DNA from 3 places in the Alteromonas sp. S015 genome. Region 1 is predicted to be linked to each of the others. Evidence: predicted binding sites of a transcription regulator. Region 1 holds the regulator's gene; each other region holds the start of a gene.
What was found. Region 1 encodes sigma-54, which starts transcription at its own class of promoters, with help from an activator protein. Its sites were predicted from a motif close to GTTGGCACGNNNNTNGNNT; they were not measured.
Positions count from the first base shown of each region.

Region 2: V7R42_RS10495 (EF-hand domain-containing protein) is a predicted target of sigma-54. The motif match lies at 2,792-2,810, and genes of this name have one in related genera.
Region 3: flgB (flagellar basal body rod protein FlgB) is a predicted target of sigma-54. The motif match lies at 1,560-1,578, and genes of this name have one in related genera.

Region 1 is NZ_JAZETO010000002.1:281,388-285,832, reverse strand. Features, by position in the region: gene lptC (LPS export ABC transporter periplasmic protein LptC) at 1-322, shown strand, start outside; gene lptA (lipopolysaccharide transport periplasmic protein LptA) at 291-836, shown strand; gene lptB (LPS export ABC transporter ATP-binding protein) at 839-1,564, shown strand; gene V7R42_RS05300 (RNA polymerase factor sigma-54) at 1,638-3,119, shown strand; gene hpf (ribosome hibernation promoting factor) at 3,150-3,437, shown strand; gene ptsN (PTS IIA-like nitrogen regulatory protein PtsN) at 3,451-3,894, shown strand; gene rapZ (RNase adapter RapZ) at 3,978-4,445, shown strand, end outside.
Region 2 is NZ_JAZETO010000004.1:425,267-429,711, reverse strand. Features, by position in the region: gene V7R42_RS10500 (AMP-binding protein) at 1-1,713, opposite strand, end outside; gene V7R42_RS10495 (EF-hand domain-containing protein) at 2,082-2,660, opposite strand; gene V7R42_RS10490 (DNA polymerase II) at 2,959-4,445, opposite strand, start outside.
Region 3 is NZ_JAZETO010000014.1:9,978-14,422, reverse strand. Features, by position in the region: gene V7R42_RS19600 (chemotaxis protein CheV) at 1-630, shown strand, start outside; gene V7R42_RS19595 (CheR family methyltransferase) at 646-1,476, shown strand; gene flgB (flagellar basal body rod protein FlgB) at 1,678-2,109, shown strand; gene flgC (flagellar basal body rod protein FlgC) at 2,112-2,534, shown strand; gene flgD (flagellar hook assembly protein FlgD) at 2,566-3,252, shown strand; gene flgE (flagellar hook protein FlgE) at 3,267-4,445, shown strand, end outside.

The sequences.
Region 1 (4,445 bases):
ACCTAAATACACGCTTTATACAGAAAACGCGTCGTCGCCCTGGGTGGTGACGGCGAAAGAAGGAACGCTCTACAACAATGAGCTAATCCAACTTGAAAATAGCGTTGTTATTGAAAATCAAACTGCCGATGATTTTGTCAAAAGTTTATCAACCGAATACATCCAGATAAATTTAGACACGAAACAAATGACATCTGATCAACCCGTTGAGATACTAGGTACACAATACCTTATTCTAAGTAACGGGTTTAACGCGAACTTACGCACACAAGAATACGAGCTTTTAGACCATGTACAAACGACTTATTCCCCTAGCAACTAGTCTTATACTTGCCATCGCTAGTGGTGCTGCGCTTGCCAGTGAAGAAGATTTTTCACAGCCCATTAAAATAGGGTCAAACACCCAATTTATTGACGGTAAAAATAAAACCGCGCTTTACAAGGAAGACGTACTCATTACGCAAGGTTCTCTTGTTATTAAAGCTGATGAGGTTGAAGTTATTGCAACAGATGGAAGCGGACGAGAAATATTTATCGCCCGAGGCAAACCTGCAAGCTATTCTCAATCGCTTGAAGACGGTACGCCAGTGTCAGCTAAAGCCAATGAAATACGCTACGAGGTGATCAATCGCACTATTTCTTTAGCGGGTAACGCTGAATTACAACAAGACACCAGCAAAGTACAAGGTGATAAAATCACATTTGACATGATTACTGAGCAATTGCTGGCAACGGGTGGTAAGGGTAAGAATGGTGAAGGTCGCGTAACAACTGTATTTACGCCTGAAACTATTCGTAAAACAACGTCAAAGAAAGACAACAAGGACAATGAATAGCAATGGCAACTTTGAGCGCTAAAAACCTTGCTAAAGCATATAAATCGCGACAAGTTGTTCGCGATGTGAGTCTTTCAGTCTCAACAGGTCAGATTGTCGGCCTTCTTGGGCCTAATGGTGCCGGTAAGACCACTACCTTCTATATGATTGTTGGTTTGGTGAATCTGGATAAAGGCAAGATTGAAATCGACGACAATGAGCTAACTCACCAGCCTATGCACGAGCGTGCACGCCGCGGAATTGGCTACCTACCGCAGGAAGCGTCTATTTTTAGAAAGCTAACGGTACATGAAAATATCATGGCCATACTGCAAACCCGTAAAGATTTAAATTCACTTCAGCAGGAAGAAGAAGCAGATGCGCTACTTGATGAATTTAATATTAACCATATACGTAATAGTACGGGGATGAGTTTATCAGGGGGCGAGCGCCGTCGCGTTGAGATTGCCCGTGCCCTGGCCGCAAAACCGCAATTTATTTTGTTAGACGAACCATTTGCTGGTGTTGATCCAATATCAGTTAATGATATAAAGAAGATAATACAACATCTTCGCGATAGGGGTATTGGAATCCTTATCACAGACCATAACGTACGAGAGACATTGGATGTTTGTGAAAAAGCGTACATTGTGAGTCATGGCGAGCTTATTGCGCAGGGAACCGCGGAACAGGTTTTAAGTAATCAAAAAGTAAGGGATGTATACCTAGGCGAACAATTCAGGCTATAGTTAGTGTAACTGAATTGTCATTTTTCAGTTTCGCTCCGGTATATTCAATTTAGAGCATTAAAATAAGACGTAGATGAAACCATCTTTACAGCTAAAATTTAGCCAACAACTTACCATGACGCCACAGCTTCAGCAGGCCATTAAACTGCTGCAGCTTTCTACACTTGATCTTCAACAGGAAATTCAAGAAGCGCTCGACTCTAATCCACTATTAGAAATTGAAGAAGGTAACGACGAGCCACAGTTAGAAAAGAACAATATCGATAATGACGACGGGGGTTCTGAGGCCACTGCTTCTGCATCTAGTGACACGCTAGAAGCGGGTGATGCATTAGAAAAAAACGATCTTCCCGATGAGCTGCCTATCGACAGCACATGGGATGAATACTACTCCGCTTCATCTTCTCCCGCTCCGGGTCCATCTAATGACGACGAGCAGATCTTCCAAGGTGAGACTACTGAAGATATTCAAGAGCACCTATTGTGGCAAATGCGCCTTACTCATTTCTCGGATACCGATCGCGCTATCGCTACAGCAATCATCGACTCTATCGACGAGTCAGGTTATTTAACCGTTACCCTTGATGAAATTTTAGAAGCGGTTAACGATGATGATATGGAAGAGCCGATTGAAATGGACGAAATAGAATGTGTGCTTAAGCGCATTCAGATGTTCGACCCTATTGGTTCTGGCTCACGCTCTCCACAAGAATGTTTAATGGTGCAATTGCGCCAGTTTTCAGAAGACACACCGTGGCTTGCTGAAGCGAAACAACTGATTGAAGAATACTCTGACTTACTGAGCAGTAAAGACTATCGTACGCTTATGCGTAAAAGCCGATTAAAAGAAGATCAGCTGCGCGAGGCAATGCGTTTACTGCAAACCTTGAATCCTCGTCCAGGTAGTGCTTTAGTTACTAAAGAGCCTGAGTATGTTATTCCTGATGTATCAGTGACCAAAAAGAATGGCCGTTGGGTGGTTGAGCTGAACCCTGACAGTCTGCCTAAACTAAGTGTTAACCAACAGTACGCAGCCATGAGTCGCCGTGCCAAGAATAGTAGCGACTCACAATTCATCCGCTCACACATGCAAGAGGCCAAGTGGTTCATAAAGAGCCTTGAATCTCGCAATGATACATTGATGAAGGTTGCAAACTGTATTGTGCAGCAACAAATGGGCTTTTTTGAGCACGGTCCGGAAATGATGAAACCAATGGTGCTAAATGATGTCGCAGAAATGGTAGATATGCACGAATCGACTATTTCGCGAGTAACAACGCAGAAGTACATGCACACGCCACGTGGAATCTTCGAATTGAAATATTTCTTCTCAAGTCACGTTGCAACTGAGTCTGGTGGTGAATGCTCGTCTACAGCGATTCGAGCATTGATCAAAAAATTAGTGGCCGCTGAAAAGCCCAGCAAGCCGCTAAGCGATAGCAAGATTGCTTCATTGTTGGCCGAACAAGGCATTAAGGTTGCCCGGCGAACAATAGCAAAGTACCGGGAATCTTTATCGATTCCGCCGTCGAACCAACGCAAAAGCCTTATCTAAACGGGCTTAATAATATAAGGAAGACGAAATATGCAAATCAACCTTACTGGTCATCATGTCGAAATCACCGACTCTTTGCGTAATTATGTCGATACGAAGTTCAGCAAACTTGAACGTCACTTTGATCACATTTCTAATGTGCATGTCATCCTGAACGTTGAAAAATTAAATCAAAAAGCCGAAGCGACCGTTCATTTAAGTGGCGCTGAAGTATTCGCATCCTCAGAAAATACAGACATGTATGCGGCGATTGACAGCATGGTTGATAAACTCGACCGGCAGGTAATCAAGCATAAGGAAAAACTGAAAAAACACTAGTAGTCAATTAAGCATGGATATACAAGCCATCGTAAGTCTGGACCGCACCGAGTGTGCGGTTCAGTGTAACAGTAAAAAGCGAATTCTTGAGATCATCGCTGATATCGCTGCCAAGCAAAACGAAAACATTGACCAAGCAACGGTACTCAACAGTTTGATGGCTCGAGAGCGTATGGGTAGCACAGGCATCGGCAATGGTATCGCCCTGCCCCATGGCCGCTTAGCAGGCCTTGAGAAAGTGATAGCAATTGTTGTAACCAGCACGCCTGCTATTGACTTTGACGCCCTTGACGAAAAACCCGTAGACATATTTTTTGCACTACTCGTTCCCGAGGAGCAAACCGAAGGACACCTTCAAACGCTAGCCACAGTGGCAGGCAAACTGAGCGACAAAGAAACGATCAAAGCGATACGTCGCGCAACAACTAGCGACGATATACTTTCTGCATTAAGTTAACCATTAAGCGTCTTTTCATCGTTAAGTAGGCGCCTAATTCAACAACGCGTATATGATTGAACCAGAATATAGGGAGAAGTTAGGTGAAGCTGATTATAATCAGTGGTCGTTCGGGATCTGGTAAATCTGTCGCACTTCGCGCTTTGGAAGATTTAGGTTATTACTGCGTTGACAATATTCCGGTAAACTTACTTCCTACACTGACTCATACCGTTGTGGATGAATATGATCAGGTAGCGGTGAGCATTGATGTAAGAAACTTACCCAAAAACCCAGACGACTTGGTAGAAATTCTAGACTACCTACCTTCTTCGTGGTCCATGACAATTGTTTATATTGATGCAAGCGATGATGTATTGGTTAAGCGTTTTAGCGAAACTCGCCGCCTTCACCCTCTAGCGAAGCTCAATAAATCTTTATCAGAAGCCATCAAAGCCGAATCTGCTCTACTTGCCCCCATTGCAGAGCGCGCAGATTTATATTTAGATACCGATAAGCTCACCATTCACCAGCTAGCAGAGTTAATAAGAGAGCGCATTCTGGGCAAGAAA
Region 2 (4,445 bases), on a different contig from region 1:
CTTCAGGGTTTCTATCATGTATTCGCGCATTTTAAACTTCTGAAGTTTCCCTGTTACCGTCATGGGATACTCTTTCACTACGCTGATGTACTTGGGCACTTTAAAATAGGCAAGCTTAGATTTTAAGTAGTCGCGTATTTGCTGTTCATCTATATGTCGATTTTCCTTTGCTTTAATCCATAGGCATACTTGCTCGCCATATTTGTTGTCAGGAATACCAAAGACAGCGGCGTCTGACACATCCGCATGTTGATACAAGACTTCTTCAATTTCTCGTGGATAAATGTTCTCGCCACCGCGAATGATCATGTCTTTAATTCTGCCAACAATAGTGACATAGCCTTCACAGTCCATTTCTCCGAGATCACCAGAATGGAGCCAACCTTCATCGTCTATGGTGGCTTTCGTCTTAACCTCATCACCCCAATAACCTTTCATTACACAGTAGCCTCTCGCGCAAATCTCACCCGGTTCTCCAATAGGCACCGTATTGCCTTGGGGATCTATGATTCTCACTTCTGTATGGGGCATGGCTCGTCCTACGGTTTTGACCTGTTTTTCAAACGGAGAATCAATATCAGTGATATGGTTGATAGGGCTGCATTCTGTTTGGCCATAGCCTATGACGACTTCAGTCATATGAAATTCACTATGAACTTTTCGCATTAGCTCTTCAGGACAGGTACTACCAGCCATAACGCCGGTTCTTAGTGTTGATAGATCAAAGCTCTTGAAGTTGGATAGTTCGAGCTCGGCAATAAACATGGTTGGTACGCCATGTAATCCCGTGCACTTTTCTTCTTCTACTGTACGGAGTGTTGTCTCAGGGTCGAATGACTCCCCGGGGAATACTGCGCATGCACCCGATGCTAAGCAAACTAAGTTGCCCAAGACCATTCCAAAGCAGTGATAAAGCGGTACGGGAATACAAAGTTTGTCTTTGTGCGTGAACCTCATTGCTTGTGATACTAATAACCCGTTATTTAGAATGTTTCGGTGCGTTAACGTTGCGCCTTTCGGATTTCCCGTGGTGCCGGAGGTAAACTGAATATTGATGTTATCATCCGCGCTAAGGTTCGATTCAACGGCCTCCAACTGAGATTTAAGCGCTTCCGTTGGTTCTAATTGCAATGCAGAAAAAGCCTGTAATCCTTCTACAGGCTTATCGCCAATAGTGTATACATATTTAAGTGAAGGCAACTTAGCAAGCGTTAGAGGACGCTTTGGTGTGTTCTTATCTTGGCTGTCTATTTCTGGCGCAAGCTCTTTCAACATGGCGACGTAATTTGACTGCTTGAATGACTGTGCCATGACTAAGTATTTTACGGCAACGTTATTAATGGCAAACGCTAATTCATCAGGACGATAAGCTGGGTTCAGGCATACCATGATCGCCCCGATTCGCGCAGTGGCCATCTGTACGATCGACCATTCAATATTGTTCGGAGACCATATACCTACGCGGTCTCCGGGTATTACACCGTTTGCAATTAAGCCGCAAGCAACACGCTCTACTTCATACCAATACTGCTGATAGGTCCAGCTAACGTCTTGATGTTTTACAATTATCGCTGGATTATCGCCGTAATTGTCGACAACATTTTTGAAATACTGACTGATAGTGAGCGACGTCAGTTCAGCGTCATCAGAGCCAGTAAACTCACTTTTCTGAAGAGGGAGTAAGGAGTTCGGTGTAAATTTTGATTCCATAATATCTTGCCTCCATGCGCGTACGCATCTGATTTATATATAAATAATAGAGTTGGCTGTTTCGGCTTTTGGTTCCAAATAACCAATGGCAACAATTGCAGTAAATGCTGAATACACAACGAATAAAACAAATAATTCAATCTTTATTAACAATATTGTTGCAAACGGGTTTTGTCGACAAGATGTTAGTCGTATATGGCGTTATTCAACGATGGATTCGTGTGACTCGTCGTACACGCTGAAAGGAGAGTAATAACTAAAAGTGACAATGTACTTGATGTCTAAAGAAAATTATCTCGACTTTAAAGAAAGAAAAAAGCCTCCGACGAAGGAGGCTTCCTAAAAATTTTTATTTTACGAGTGGTGAGCGTCTATTCAGACTCAATACCTTCGAAGTATGCACGATATTCCATACGGGTAACGTATGAATCGCCATTTTCATCTATCATCTCAAAGTCACCTTCGACATGTGCAACTTTTAACTCCTCGGCTGTAAGCTTACCGTCGCTGTCTACATCGATTTCAGTAAACTTATTGTCGGCTGTAGCTGACATCTCGGTGCGAAGCTCCTTATTCTTCTCTGATATCATCTCACCGTCAGCTTTAGAGAATAATTCAGGGTTGCCCTTTTCCGAGAGTAAAGCGTCATTGGTGCCTTCAGTTTTCACCTGAGTAATGATGTCGTCGCTAAACATTGATGGCTTTTCATCAACAAACTTGTTGAATTCAACACGGCTTATCATGCTATCACCATCGGTATCCATTTTTGCGAGAAGCTTATTGTCAATAACGCCAGAAGACTCAGAACCGACGATATAGCCGTTCCCATCTTTATCCATTGCGCTAAATCCCATCGAGATCTTCTCCTCGTGGTGGCCTGCTACTGCTGAAGCAGATAGTGTTGCAGCAATAACAGCGCTGGTAATCATACTTAGTTTTGTGATCTTCATAATCAAATTCCTTCTGGCTTTTACAGTGAACTTGGGCGCTCAATTGCCCTAACCACTAGGTCCACAGACCTCAACACAGGTGCAGATTGTAAGTTTCAACCTGACACCGCTAATGACTTACGTAATTCATTATTCATTGAATGTGCCAAATGCATAACTAACTGATTTAATGGCGTAATAAAAATTTAAGGCGAGGATTTTAATGTTATTGCTATGTTAAATTGTCGCAGTGTTTGCAAGATCTTCATACGTCAAACTTAAGTGGACATCATGTTTAGGTAAGACCCTGTTAAAGATACTAAAACAGTGAGAGTTGATCGTTCGCTATTGTCTCAAACTGTAGGCCAATAAGAGGCAAGATGCTATCGGCAATGGGTTGGATTTGCTTTTCAATATAGTGATCGTATTGAAGGGGGGCCGTTGCGGTTTCGACGGTTTGAGGGCCTTGTACTGTAATGACATAGGCAATAGTAGTATTAAACTGATAGCGAAGTGGTAATCCCTGTTCTTTATACTGCTCATCCGCTAATCGAGCTGCCCTTACGTGGGGAGGCAGCGACTTTGTATACGACGACAAAGGCTTTCGAAGGCGCTTTTTATATATCAAAGCGTGGTCCATTTCACCGGATCTTATCGCGGCTATCGTGCTATTTATGTAGTCTTCAACAGGCTGTCCAGTGAACACTTTTTTATACAGCTCGTACTGAAAGGTTTTAGCTAGTATCGTCCAATCAGAGCGGACATTTTCTAAGCCTTTAAAGACAAGTTCACCGCCTTTCATTCCTGCGTAACGTTTTTTGCTGCCTTCGGAAGAGCCTCGGATCGTCGGCATAAAAAACGTAGAAAAGTGAGATTCAAACTCAATTTCTAAGTGGCATTCAATGTCGAACTCACTTTTTAGTAACTCAGTCCACTTTCGATTAATAATGCTAGCTAGCTCAAGTCCAGTTTCTGACGGCGAACCCAGTGCATCATTCCCTTCTACATGAACAAATGTTGAGTCGGTATCACCGTAAATAACCGTATAGCCTAGTTCTTCAATCCAACCCGCAGTGGTTTGCATGATCTCATGACCCCGCAGCGTAATAGAGCTAGCCAGGCGAGGATCGTAGAAGGGACAGCCGCCACTACCAAGGACACCATAGAAGGAGTTCATTAATATTTTTATGGCCTGAGAGCGCGGTGCGTCTTTCTGTTTTTTCGCCTCGTCGCGCTGAAGCCATAGGTTTTCAATGATCGAAGGCAGAAAATGAGATTCACGACTAAATACTGCGCCTTTAAACCCTTCTATCGAAGAGTCCGGATACTTAAGCCCTTCTGCAAGCCCCAACGGATCGATTTTGAAAGTGCGAATTATGGAAGGATAAAGGCTCTTAAAATCGAGGACTAAAACGTCCTTATATAAACCTGGCTGGGAACGCATGACATAACCACCCGGACTAGCCAAGCCTCCATTTTCAGGTCTAACCCCCGCCACATAAGACTTGCGGTGAAGCTTAGGCAAGTACACATTTAAAAACGCGGCCACTGAGCCTCCGGGACGACTCATATCCAGGCCGGTAAGAATACTACGCAACGCTAAAAAATCGATAAACTGGGTTTTATCCTGAATGCGGTTAACCAGTTCAGTATCCTTGAAGTTATAGTTGGCGAGTACAACGGGGTCACTATGATACAGACGCTTTATCGCTTCAAGCTTATCGGCAGCTTGAATAAGCTTATTTTCGCCAAGCAGTACTTCAGAAACGTGATCAAGCGAGAACGACTCGAATTGATAAGTCATTG
Region 3 (4,445 bases), on a different contig from region 1:
GTTCAAGGTTTCTTGGTGGGGGCTGTAGAACGCATCATTAATACTAATTGGGATGCAATTATGCCGCCACCTCAGGGCACTGGCAGAGCAAGTTATTTAACCGCAGTGACTGAAGTTGAGAATGAACTTATTGAAATTCTAGATGTTGAGAAAATTTTGAATGAAATTTCTCCGTTGAATGCCGAAGTAAGTTCAGAAGTTGCGGAAGGCCTTACAACTGAAGGTCAAGAGAACAAAATTATCTTTATTGCTGATGATTCAGCGGTAGCGAGAAATCAAGTTAAAAAGGCACTGACTTCTCTGGGTCTAGAGATTGAACTTGCTAAAAACGGCCTAGAAGCATTAAACAGGCTCAAACAAATTGCGGAAGAGTACGGTGATGTGACAAACCGTGTTGGCGTACTGGTCTCCGACATTGAAATGCCGGAAATGGACGGATATACACTCACCGCTGAAATTAAGAATACGCCTGAGCTGCAAAAGCTCCATGTTGTATTGCATACGTCGCTAAGTGGTGTTTTTAACCAAGCTATGGTGCAGAAAGTGGGGGCAGATGACTTTATCGCGAAATTCCATCCCGATGAACTTGCTACAGCGGTACAAAAGTGGCTGATGACAGAATGCGAATAACGGAGCAAGACAGGATTGGCTAATAAAGACGTTTCGCCAGCAAGTTACGTAAAGTTTAGAGAGTTTTTGGAAAAGCAATGCGGCATAGTATTGGGTGAAAGTAAACAATACCTGGTGCGCAGCCGTTTAGCTTCATTGCTCTTCAAGCACAAATATGAATCGGCTGACGAACTGATAGACGTGGTGGTGAAGGGGTTCGACAGAGCCTTGCTTCAGGACGTAATCGACGCTATGACCACAAATGAAACCTTGTGGTTTCGAGACAACTACCCCTTTGATTTACTTGTAAATGAGTTACTACCAGCAATATCGACAAAAAATCAAAAGATCCGAATTTGGAGCGCGGCCTGTTCGTCTGGGCAAGAACCGTACTCCATCGCCATGTCTGTACTTGAATACCAGCGTCAGCGGCCTGGTGCATTGAGGGCGGGTATTGAGATTGTAGCCACGGATTTGTCATCAGAAATGCTGCAAAAATGTGAGTTAGGTATTTATGACGAGTTGTCTTTGGCGAGAGGCTTATCCCCGCATCGGAGACAGGCCTTTTTCCAAAAAAATGAAAGTGGACTTATGCAGGTAAAATCCGACGTTCGTCGCATGGTCAGCTTCAGAAGTTTAAATTTACTTTCAAGCTATGCCGCACTTGGCCGCTTTGACATAGTGTTTTGCCGAAATGTATTAATTTATTTTTCTGCTGAAGTGAAACAGCGGATCCTGCAACAAATTGCCGGACAGTTGCAGCCTCAGGGTGTGCTATTCCTTGGCGCATCGGAATCTATCAGTGCTGCGAGTGATATATACAGTATGGTTAAGTGTCACCCTGGCCTTTACTATCAGAAAAAATAATCTAAGTTACTGGACTGATTAATAAAGCTTTTAATTGTTTAAGTTGAAACTAAGACGTCCATTTCCCCCCGTCAAAATCTAATTTTGGCATCAGCCTTGCAAACTATTTCACAAGCGACAGTAAATCGGCAAAAGTCTCACTTTTAAATGCTCATTTAGATTGTCAACACGAAATGTTTTAAGTATGTCAGAGGTCATGTTATGGCTATTAACCTAGATAAACTGGTGGGCTTTCACGCGTCAGCGCTCAGTATACGTACCGAGCGTATGGAAGTGATTGCCGGAAATCTGGCCAACGCAAATACGCCTGGTTATAAAGCGCGAGACATCGATTTTAATAAAGCTATGCAGTCAGCAATGCGAGAGACATCGGGCAGTTCAACAGGGCATTCCTCGAAAATGGTGCGAACCAATGAACGCCACCTAAGCGGCAATTCAACGTCAGTAGCGGCAAACTTTGACATGCAGTACCGCATTCCAACTCAACCAGACACCGGTGACGGTAACACGGTAGAAGTTCAGGCGGAAAGAAACCGATTTTTAGATAATGGAATGCGCTACCAGGCTAGCCTTGAATTTTTGAATGGTAAAGTTAAAGGCATGAAAAAAGCACTCAGCTCAGGAGGTCAATAGTCATGGGTTTATTTAACGTAATGCAAATTTCGAGTACGGGTATGGAAGCGGAAAATGTGCGTCTAAATACCACGGCAAGTAATATCGCCAACGCAAACTCAGTAAGCAGCAGCTATGACGAAACTTACCGAGCTCGACACCCTGTTTTTGCAACAGCATTACAAGACGCTATGCGTGATCAGTCGAAAGGTGCAGGTGTACAGGTTAAAGGTATTGTGGAAAGCGACGCACCGCTTAATGTGGAGTACTCGCCGAATAACCCAATGGCAGATGAAAATGGATACATCTATAAGCCGAACGTTAATATTGTCGAAGAGATGGCAAACATGATGTCAGCGTCGAAAGCGTATGAAACAAACGTACAAGTAGCGGATACCACTAAGCGAATCTTTCGCCGCGTACTGCAGTTAGGTCAAGGGCAGTAATTTGCCGCTTGAATAATGTGAGGATTAATCAGTGAACACCATAAACAATACCGGCTTAAATACTGATCTTTATTGGCAGGAAGAAACTGTCAAAATCGCCGATGGTACCGAGCAACAGTTAACGCAGGAAGATTTCTTTTCAATGTTGACTGAACAGCTTGCTAACCAGGATCCGACTGCACCGGTTGACAATGATCAAATGGTGGCGCAGATGACGTCATTTACTATGGCTGACGGGATCTCGCAGCTTAACGAAAAATTCGAATCCTTTGCGGCTTCAATGACATCAAATCAAGCGTTACAAGCGTCGAGTCTCATCGGTCAAAACGTGCTAGTTCAAGGTAATGTTGGCTATATGGCAAATGAAGGTGATGGGATCTCAGGCGTCATTGTGAACGAGAAAACGGTTCAAAACATGACGATTAGCATTGAAAATCAGTTCGGGGAAGTAATTAAAACCATTGATGCAGGCACACAGAGTGCAGGTAACATTGAGTTTGAATGGGATGGCAAAGATAAACATGGCAACCAAATGGCAGCAGGTGAATATGTTATCAGTGCTACTGCAGAGTTGAACGGTGAAGGTGTGCAGCTTAGCACTGCCGTTAATCGTCATGTTGGAAGTGTAAGCTTGGCCGGCAGCGGTCAGGGCGTAATTTTGAATTTGGATGGTGATGTCAGTATCAATCTTGATGACGTCATTCAAATCGGCAGTTAGTAGGAGAATCAACAATGTCTTTTAATATTGCACTGAGTGGCGTATCAGCCGCACAAAAAGATTTGGATGTAACCGCCAACAACATCGCAAACGTAAATACGGTTGGCTTTAAAGAATCGCGTGCTGAATTCGGTGATGTATATGCAGCATCACTTTTGGCAGGTGGTAAAACAAAAGTGGGTGACGGTGTACTAACTCAAGAGGTTGCACAGCAGTTTTCTCAGGGTAGCCTTCAATTCACTAACACAGCGTTAGATTTAGCAATTACAGGGAATGGTTTCTTTGCGACAGTGCCTGAAATTACGTCGCGCGACTTCTCTTTTACCCGAGCGGGTCAGTTCAAGCTGGACGCCGACAATTTTGTAGTGAATAGCAACGGCGATAACTTGCTGGGTTTCCCAGTTAACTCTGATGGTACAAGCGCTTCGGTTGCCCTTAGTACCACTGAACCTGTGCGTATTCCTGACTCTTCTGGTTCTCCGCAAGCCACAACTGAAGTTGACATCAGAATGAACTTGCCAGCTGGAGATACAGCAATAAACCCAGCTAACTTTGATCCCACTGATCCACTTACTTATAACGCGGCAACCTCCGTTACTGTCTATGATTCACTTGGTGACAGTCACGTAATGACCTATTATTTTATCAAAGATAATGCTGCGGCGAACGAGTGGTATGTTGCTACCGCTATAGACGATACATTAGTTAACCAAGTGGATTCAGCCGATCCGGGCTTACCTTTAGCGCCAGGCGATCCTGGTGTTGTAAACAGCGTGGGAACAGGAACTAATGCAGTCACTGCCTCTAAGCTTGTTTTTTCGGCGGGCGGTGACTTTATTGCAATGGAAACACCAGATGGAAACCCATCGGTAGATAATAAAATCCAAACAGTTGAACTCGGTGCTGGTATTCTCAGTAATGGCTCTGATGCTACTCAGCAAATTAAAATAGACTTCAACTTAAATCCAACGTTAGCTACACCCAATGAACCTTCGCAGTTTGCGTCAGCTTTCGAAGTAACGTCACTTGAGCAAGACGGTTTGCCAGTAGGCCGACTCACAGGTATTGACATTGGTCCTGATGGCTTAGTTCGCGCTACGTTCTCAAATGGGACGTCAGAACCTATTGTTCGTGTCGCGTTAGTTCGCTTTTCTAACGAACAAGGTTTAACCCAAGAGAGCAGCACACAGTGG